2 regions of the Enterococcus sp. AZ109 genome follow, and region 1 is predicted to be linked to the other one. Evidence: predicted binding sites of a transcription regulator. Region 1 holds the regulator's gene; the other holds the start of a gene.

Region 1 (4,221 bases):
TTTCAAGAAAAAAGCCGAGATGTATTAACGGATACTTTGCAACATCAAGTACAAGTTTACAACAAAGATCACTTGACTGAATATGCAGAGTATCGCCAACTAGTAGTAGTGGATTGTCCTAGTGATAAAGAACTAATTAAATCTATAATAAGCAACAGTAGCTTTGAGCGGGTTTATCTTTTCTTGTACAGTGCAGATGAAGCCTATTTAAATGGAATGCCGAATCGTGAACAATTCAAACAGCTCTATCAATTCTGTCTCAAGCAAAAACGTCTGGATATTCGTTATAAGTTGAAAAATATCTCGAATTTCTTAAGAATATCTGAAAAATTATTAGTCTTCATGATTCGCGTGTTTTCTGAATTGAAATTTGTTACAATAGATGACGGTGTTTTGGAAATTGTTGAAAACCCACAAAATCAAGCAATTGAAGAGAGTCGCGGCTACAAAGAACGAATGAAACAAATTGAGAGCGAAGAATTTTTACTAATGAGTGACATTCAAACGATAAGAAATTGGCTGAAAAGCTAGGAGGAAATACAAGATGGATTTAAAAGATTATATTGCTAGCATACCTGATTACCCGCAAAAAGGGATTGTCTTTCGTGACATTTCACCTTTAATGGCTGACGGAGATGCTTACCGTGAAGCTACCAGACAAATTGTTGAATACGCTAGCCAAAAGCAAATCGACATGGTGGTCGGACCTGAAGCACGCGGTTTTATTGTTGGTTGTCCAGTCGCTTTTGAATTGGGTGTAGGTTTTGCTCCGGTTCGTAAACCGAACAAATTGCCAAGAGCGACCATTGATGTAGAGTATGAAAAAGAATATGGGACAGACATACTATCAATTCACAAAGATGCTATCCAACCGGGTCAACGTGTATTAGTTACGGATGATCTATTAGCAACTGGTGGTACTGTAAAGGCAACTATCGATTTAGTTGAAAAATTAGGTGGAATTGTAGTTGGCTGTGCTTTCTTGATTGAACTAGATGAACTTCATGGTCGTGATAAAATCGAAAGCTATGATATCTTAACTTTAATGGATTATTAACATTCATTGAAATAAAAAAGGACTTGAAAATCAGAAACGATTTTCAAGTCCTTTTTCTTATGCAGATTTGTGGTAGTGATGGTCATAATAATCGTAGTAATCATAAGAATCTATATAGTAAACCTCTTCAGTCATCTCATCGTCGTAGTCTTCTTCATAATAGTAGGCTTCTTGTTCATATTGTTGTGCATATTTTTTCTCATCCCAAAGCATATACCAAACGATGAACAATCCGGAGAAGACAACAATAGTAGCCAGCGATCCAAGCTTACCAATCACTAATCCAAGTAACAAAAATCCAATAATTAAGCCAAATCTTCTTACTGCTTTCATAAATAATCCACCCCTAATAAAATATACGAACAAATGTTTGTATAAGTATTATACGAATGTTTGTTCGATTTGTAAAGAAAAAAATTAATCGGAAAAAATTTCCCGATTAATAGATGTGATTCCGATACAAACCAACAACTTTACCTAAGATAGAAACATTGTCTAATATAATTGGTTCCATCTGATCATTTTCTGGCTGTAGACGAATGAAGTCTGTCTCATGGAAAAATCTTTTACAGGTCGCTTCATTCTCATCTGTCATGGCAATGACAATCTCACCATTGACAGCAGTCGCTTGTTTTCGAACAATTACGTGATCACCATCGTAGATACCCGCATTAATCATACTTTCACCGCGAATAGTTAGCATGAACAGACTGCCTTCTTCACTAGCCAAGTCTGGTGGTACTGGGAAAAAGTCTGAAGCTTCTTCAACAGCCAAAATTGGTTCACCAGCAGTGACGATTCCAAGCATCGGAATGACTTGGGGCTGAACACCAATTTTTTCCAGACCATCTAAGGTCAGTTCAATAGCCCGAGGTTTAGTAGGATCTCGTAAAATTAAGCCTTTTTTTTCTAAGCGTGCTAAGTGTCCATGAACAGTAGAAGTAGAAGAAAGATTCACTGCTTCTCCAATTTCACGAACAGTTGGTGGATAGCCTTTATTTTCAACGCGTTCATGAATGAAACGCAGAACTTCTAATTGTTTTGTTTCAGTTCGTTTTGCCAATGCTCACACCTTCTTTTCTTTTTTTTCAGTTTAGCATATTTTTTTTGATAAATCAAACAAGCGTTCGCTTTCTTTTGCTTTTTTATCGGCGTCATTTTGTTGTATAATGGAGAGCGGAAGCGAGGTGCACAAAATGATTTCAGATGAAAAGATTGCGCGAATTAATGAATTAGCAAAAAAGAAAAAAACTGAAGGGTTAAATAAAGCAGAACTGCACGAGCAGAAAGTTTTGCGTGAAGAATACCTGTCTTCTTTTCGCAGCGGCATGCGCCATCACATTGAAGGAATGAAAATCGTTGATCCGGATGGCAAAGATGTAACCCCTGAAAAACTAAAGGATATTCAAAAGAAAAAAGGGCTTCATAATCGAAAATAATGTGAATATTCCATTTTTCAATTGAAATAAGAAAATAAATCGGTTACAATGGATGTGGAATAAAAGTATTTATCACCAAAAAGGAGGACGTATTATTTTGTTTGATAAAATTGATCAGTTAGGTGTTAACACGATCCGCACGTTAAGTATTGAGGCGATTCAAAAAGCCAATTCTGGTCATCCAGGATTGCCAATGGGAGCGGCACCTATGGCTTACGCCCTATGGACAAAACACTTGAACGTGAATCCAGCGACTTCATTAAGCTGGCCAAACCGCGATCGTTTCATCTTATCTGCCGGTCATGGTTCAGCAATGTTGTACAGCTTGTTACATTTAGCGGGCTATCAAGTTACAATTGACGACTTGAAAAACTTCCGTCAGTGGGAAAGTAAAACACCTGGACACCCAGAATTCCAACATACTGATGGCGTAGAAGCAACTACTGGCCCATTAGGTCAAGGAATCTCAATGGCTGTAGGTATGGCGATGGCTGAAGCTCATTTAGCGGCTACTTACAACCGTGATAGCTTCAATGTAATGGATCATTACACTTATACTATCGTTGGTGATGGAGACTTAATGGAAGGCGTTTCTCAAGAAGCTAGCTCGATGGCTGGACATATGAAACTTGGAAAATTAGTTGTCCTATATGATTCAAATGATATTTCTTTAGATGGTCCAACAAATAAAGCCTTCACTGAAAACGTGGGTGCTCGCTATGAAGCATATGGCTGGCAACATATTTTAGTGGAAGACGGCAATGATTTAGAAGCCATCAGCAAAGCAATTGAAGAAGCCAAAGCAGAAACCGAAAAACCTACCTTAATTGAAATTAAAACAGTGATCGGCTTCGGTTCTCCAAAAGAAGGTACTTCTGCTGTTCACGGAGCACCAATCGGAGATGACGGCATTAAAGCAGCTAAAGCTGTCTATGGCTGGGAATATCCTGATTTCACAGTGCCAGAAGAAGTAGCAGAACGTTTCAAAGCAGATATGCTAGACAAGGGTGCGGAAGTTGAAGGACAATGGAATGAAATGTTCAAAAACTACGAAAACGCCCATCCAGAGTTAGCAAAACAATTTAAAGATGCATTTGCTGGCAAATTACCTGAAAACTGGGAAGAAAGCCTGCCCGTTTACGAGGAAGGATCAAGCCAAGCAAGTCGTGTATCAAGTAAAGAAGTCATTCAAGCAGTTGCTAAAGCAGTTCCAACTGTATGGGGCGGATCAGCTGACTTATCTGGTTCAAACAATACTACGATTGCTGACGAACAAGAATTCCAACCAGGTTCTTATGAAGGCCGCAACATTTGGTTTGGTGTTCGTGAATTCGCTATGGCAGCAGCTATGAACGGGATTCAATTACACGGCGGTACTCGTGTGTACGGCGGTACCTTCTTTGTATTTACGGATTACTTACGTCCAGCAATTCGTATGTCAGCGATTCAAGGCTTGCCAGTTACTTATGTGTTAACCCACGATTCAGTAGCAGTAGGTGAAGATGGACCAACTCATGAACCAATCGAACAATTAGCCAGCGTACGCTGCATGCCTAATGTTCAAGTAATTCGTCCAGCAGACGGCAACGAAACTTCTGCTGCATGGAAAGTAGCGTTGGAATCAACTGACAAACCTACTTTATTAGTATTGAGTCGCCAAAACTTGCCAGTTTTACCAGGTAGTAAAGAAATTGCCACTGACGGCGTAGCTAAAGGCGGTTATGT
Region 2 (4,221 bases), 300 kb from region 1:
GATCCAGATAATCCTGTGACCACTACCATTTTATCACGAGGAATGGTTACGTCTATATTTTTCAAATTATGAGCCCTGGCGCCATGAATCACTATTTTATCGTTTGCCATACTTTTCTCCTATTCACAAAAAAGTTATTCTTTTATTCTGCAGCTTTTAATTCTAAAATTGTATCTCGTAAAGAGGCAGCAGTTTCGAAATCAAGGGTTTTAGCTGCTTCACGCATTTCGTCTTCTAGTTTTTCAATCATCAGTCTACGTTCTTCAATAGACAGATCATCATATGAACTAATATCATAAGCACCAACCTCTTCAGCGACTTTACTGATAGCAATCAGATCACGGATTTCTTTAATAATTGTTTTCGGTTCAATACCGTGCTCAATATTGTACTGTTTCTGAATTTCTCGACGACGTGCTGTTTCATCCATCGCCCGTTGCATTGAATCAGTCACCTTGTCCGCATACATAATAACACGCCCGTCAGAATTACGAGCTGCACGACCAATTGTTTGAACAAGTGAACGTTCACTACGTAAAAAGCCTTCTTTGTCGGCATCCAAAATGGCTACCAGGGATACTTCAGGTACGTCCAATCCTTCGCGAAGTAGATTAATACCTATTAATACATCAAATTTTCCTAAACGCAGATCTCGAATAATCTCCGTACGCTCCAAGGTCTTAATATCGCTATGAAGATACTTAACTTTGATACCCAATTCTTTAAAGTAGTCAGTTAAGTCTTCCGACATTTTCTTGGTCAAAGTAGTTACAAAAACTCGTTCATTTCTTTCCGCTCGTTCATTTATTTCTCCGACCAAGTCATCAATTTGTCCCATAATTGGACGTACTTCAATAACTGGGTCTAATAATCCAGTTGGTCGAATAATTTGTTCCACTACAGTATCCGTTTGTGTATCCTCATAAGGACCCGGTGTCGCTGATACGTAGACGATTTGATTTACTCGTTCTTCAAACTCTTCTAAACGTAATGGTCGGTTATCCAAAGCCGATGGTAAGCGGAATCCATAATCTACTAGCATTTGCTTTCTAGCTCGGTCACCATTATACATTCCTCGAACTTGAGGCATGGTAACATGAGATTCGTCAATAACCATCAAAAAATCATCAGGGAAAAAATCGATCAAAGTAAATGGCGGCTCGCCTTCTTTCCGACCATCCATATGGCGAGAATAATTTTCAATTCCCGATGTATATCCCATTTCACGCAACATTTCGATGTCATAGTTAGTCCGCTGCTCTAGACGTTGAGCCTCTAGAAGCTTATTTTCACTGCGTAATACAGCTAAACGTTCTTCTAATTCTTTTTGGATATTGTTGATAGCAACTTCTAAGTTGTGTTCGTTGGTTAAAAAGTGTGTAGCCGGAAAAATAGCTACGTGTTCAGTTTCTCCCATCACTTCGCCAGTTAAGGCATCCACTTCACGGATACGATCAATTTCATCACCGAAAAATTCCACGCGCAAAGCACGTTCATCCCTAGATGCTGGGAAAATTTCAACTACGTCCCCGCGAACCCGAAAACGCCCACGTTGAAAGTCGATATCATTGCGTTCAAATTGGATATCAATCAGGTTTCGCAACAATTGATTGCGGTCCATTTCCATGCCAACCCTGAGAGAAACTACCTGTTCTTGGTATTCTTTAGGTGATCCCAGACCAAAAATGCAAGACACTGATGCCACAACAATAACATCATTCCGCTCAAGCAATGCACTTGTAGCCGAATGACGCAGTTTGTCTATCTCATCATTGATACTGGAGTCTTTTTCAATATAAGTATCACTAGAGGGTACATAAGCTTCAGGTTGATAATAATCATAGTAACTTACAAAGTATTCAACAGCATTATTCGGAAAAAACTCTTTAAATTCTCCATACAACTGTCCAGCTAAAGTTTTATTGTGAGCAATGATTAACGTTGGTTTATTTACCTCTTTTATCAAATTAGAGATAGTGTAGGTTTTACCTGTTCCAGTTGCTCCCAAGAGAATTTGTGCTTTTTTTCCATTTATGACCCCTTCTGACAACTGACTGATAGCCACCGGCTGGTCGCCAGCAGGTTCATAATTGGAATGAAGGTCAAAAGTATTGCCTGTTTCTCTTTCTATCACACAAACGTCCTCCTTTTTTCTTCTATTATATAGAAGAATAATTCTCAGTAAAAAATTATAACATACCGAACATATTTTCGCTATTTATTCTCCTTACCTTTAGGATCATCTTACATTTTCCTTAAAACACTCCACGTAAGATAAAGTGACATCTCGTGTTAGGAATTTTAGATTTTTTTTATTGGGAACACTTGTACCTCTTGTTTTCTTTTGCCGTTCTAACATATAATAGATCAATGATAATACTATAGGAGGTTTGTTATGAAAAAACGAAGACTTTTACCGTTCTTGATACTGATGGTGGCAAGTATTATAACACTTGGCTTCAGTGAAAAAAGTCATGCTGCGACGACCTACAAGATAGGAACTGACTTAACTTTCGCACCGTTTGAGTTCCAAGATTCAGATGGAAATTATATCGGGATTGATGTAGATTTACTCAATGAAATTGCGGAAAACCAAGGTTTTGAGGTGGATCTACGACCATTAGGCTTTGACCCTTCTATCCAAGGTGTGCAGTCTAATCAATTGGACGGAATGATTGCCGGAATGAGCATCACAGATGAGCGTAAAAAAACATTTGATTTCTCTGATCCTTACTTTGACAGTGGAATTCAGATGGCTGTTCACAAAGATAACAACGACATCACAAGCTACGAAGATCTTGAAGGTAAGACCGTTGCCGCAAAAATTGGAACAGAAAGTGCCACTTTTTTGGAAGAAAATGAAGATAAATATGGTTACAACATTAGCCTATTTGAGGCTTCGGATGCTCTATACAGCGCCTTAAATAATGATAATGTTCAAGCTATTTTCGACGATTACCCTGTTTTAGGCTATGCCGTGAATAATGGGCAAGATTTTAAACTAGTTGGAGACTACGAAGCTAGCAGTGCCTACGGTTTCGCTGTTAAAAAAGGTGAAAATCAAGAGCTACTTGCAAAATTCAATCAAGGTTTGAAAGATTTAAAAGCAGACGGTACTTACGATGAGATCGTCAGCAAATATATTTCTACTGGAAGCAGTGCTCCTTCAGGTGAAATGAAAAAAGTAGAACCAAAAAAAGATACTTATGTAATTGCTAGCGATTCTGCTTTTGCTCCTTTTGAATACCAAGACAGTGACGGTACTTATAAAGGAATAGATGTGGACCTATTGAACCGAGCAGCTGAATTACAAGGCTTCAATCTTGACTTCAGATTCATCGGCTTCTCCTCTGCCATGCAAGCTTTAGAATCTGGCCAAGCAGATGGCATGATTGCTGGGATGACCATTACCGATGAACGGAAAGAAAATTATGATTTTAGTGACCCTTATTTCCAAAGCGGAATTCAATTAGCCGTTGCTAAAGACAATAATGATATTACTTCTTATGAAGATTTAGATGGTAAAACAGTCGGAGCGAAAGTTGGAACAGAAAGTGCCGACTTCTTAAAAGCACACGAAGATGAATATGGCTACTCTATTAAAAACTTTGATGCAGCCGATCAATTATATGATGCTTTAAGAGTAGGTTCAATCGATGCCATGATGGATGATTACCCAGTTATTGGTTATGCTGTTCAACAAGGGCAAGATTTGAAAACTCCAATTGAACGAGAAACCGGTGGCGAGTATGGATTTGCCGTGAAACAAGGTGAAAACCAAGAGCTGGTCGAAATGTTTAATGAAGGTTTGCAGGAAATGCGCCGTACAGGTGAATATGACGAGATACTTAGCACTCACATTGGTGACGACAGTATTGCTGCCAGTGATGATGCTGTGGATGAATCAACTATTGGCGGGTTGCTAAAAAACAATTACTCTGTTTTATTAGAAGGATTATGGAATACAATTGTTCTTGCACTGGTTTCTTTTGCATTAGCAATCGTAGTAGGTGTTATCTTTGGCTTATTCCGAGTTTCGCCCGTTAAAGGTCTGCGTGTGTTCGCTAGTCTTTATGTTGATGTGATTCGCGGAATCCCTATGATGGTACTGGCTTTCTTCATTTTCTTTGGATTGCCAGGCATGACTGGAATTACGATTCCAGACTTTGCAGCAGGTATTATTACTTTGACCTTAAACGCTAGTGCTTATATCGCTGAAAT

What was found. The regulator LexA, encoded in region 1, represses DNA repair genes until DNA is damaged. The targets are predictions, from matches to a motif close to CNAACANNTGTTNG.
Region 2: a site for LexA is predicted at 2,201-2,214, ahead of uvrB (excinuclease ABC subunit UvrB). Genes of this name have one in related genera too.

The regions. Positions count from the first base shown of each region.
Region 1 covers NZ_JBIOSF010000001.1:252,013-256,233, forward strand. The annotation lists gene recJ (single-stranded-DNA-specific exonuclease RecJ) at 1-531, shown strand, start outside; gene IGI42_RS01195 (adenine phosphoribosyltransferase) at 545-1,057, shown strand; gene IGI42_RS01200 (hypothetical protein) at 1,115-1,390, opposite strand; gene lexA (transcriptional repressor LexA) at 1,497-2,120, opposite strand; gene IGI42_RS01210 (DUF896 family protein) at 2,254-2,496, shown strand; gene tkt (transketolase) at 2,594-4,221, shown strand, end outside.
Region 2 covers NZ_JBIOSF010000001.1:554,078-558,298, forward strand. The annotation lists gene uvrA (excinuclease ABC subunit UvrA) at 1-110, opposite strand, end outside; gene uvrB (excinuclease ABC subunit UvrB) at 143-2,134, opposite strand; gene IGI42_RS02625 (amino acid ABC transporter substrate-binding protein/permease) at 2,396-4,221, shown strand, end outside.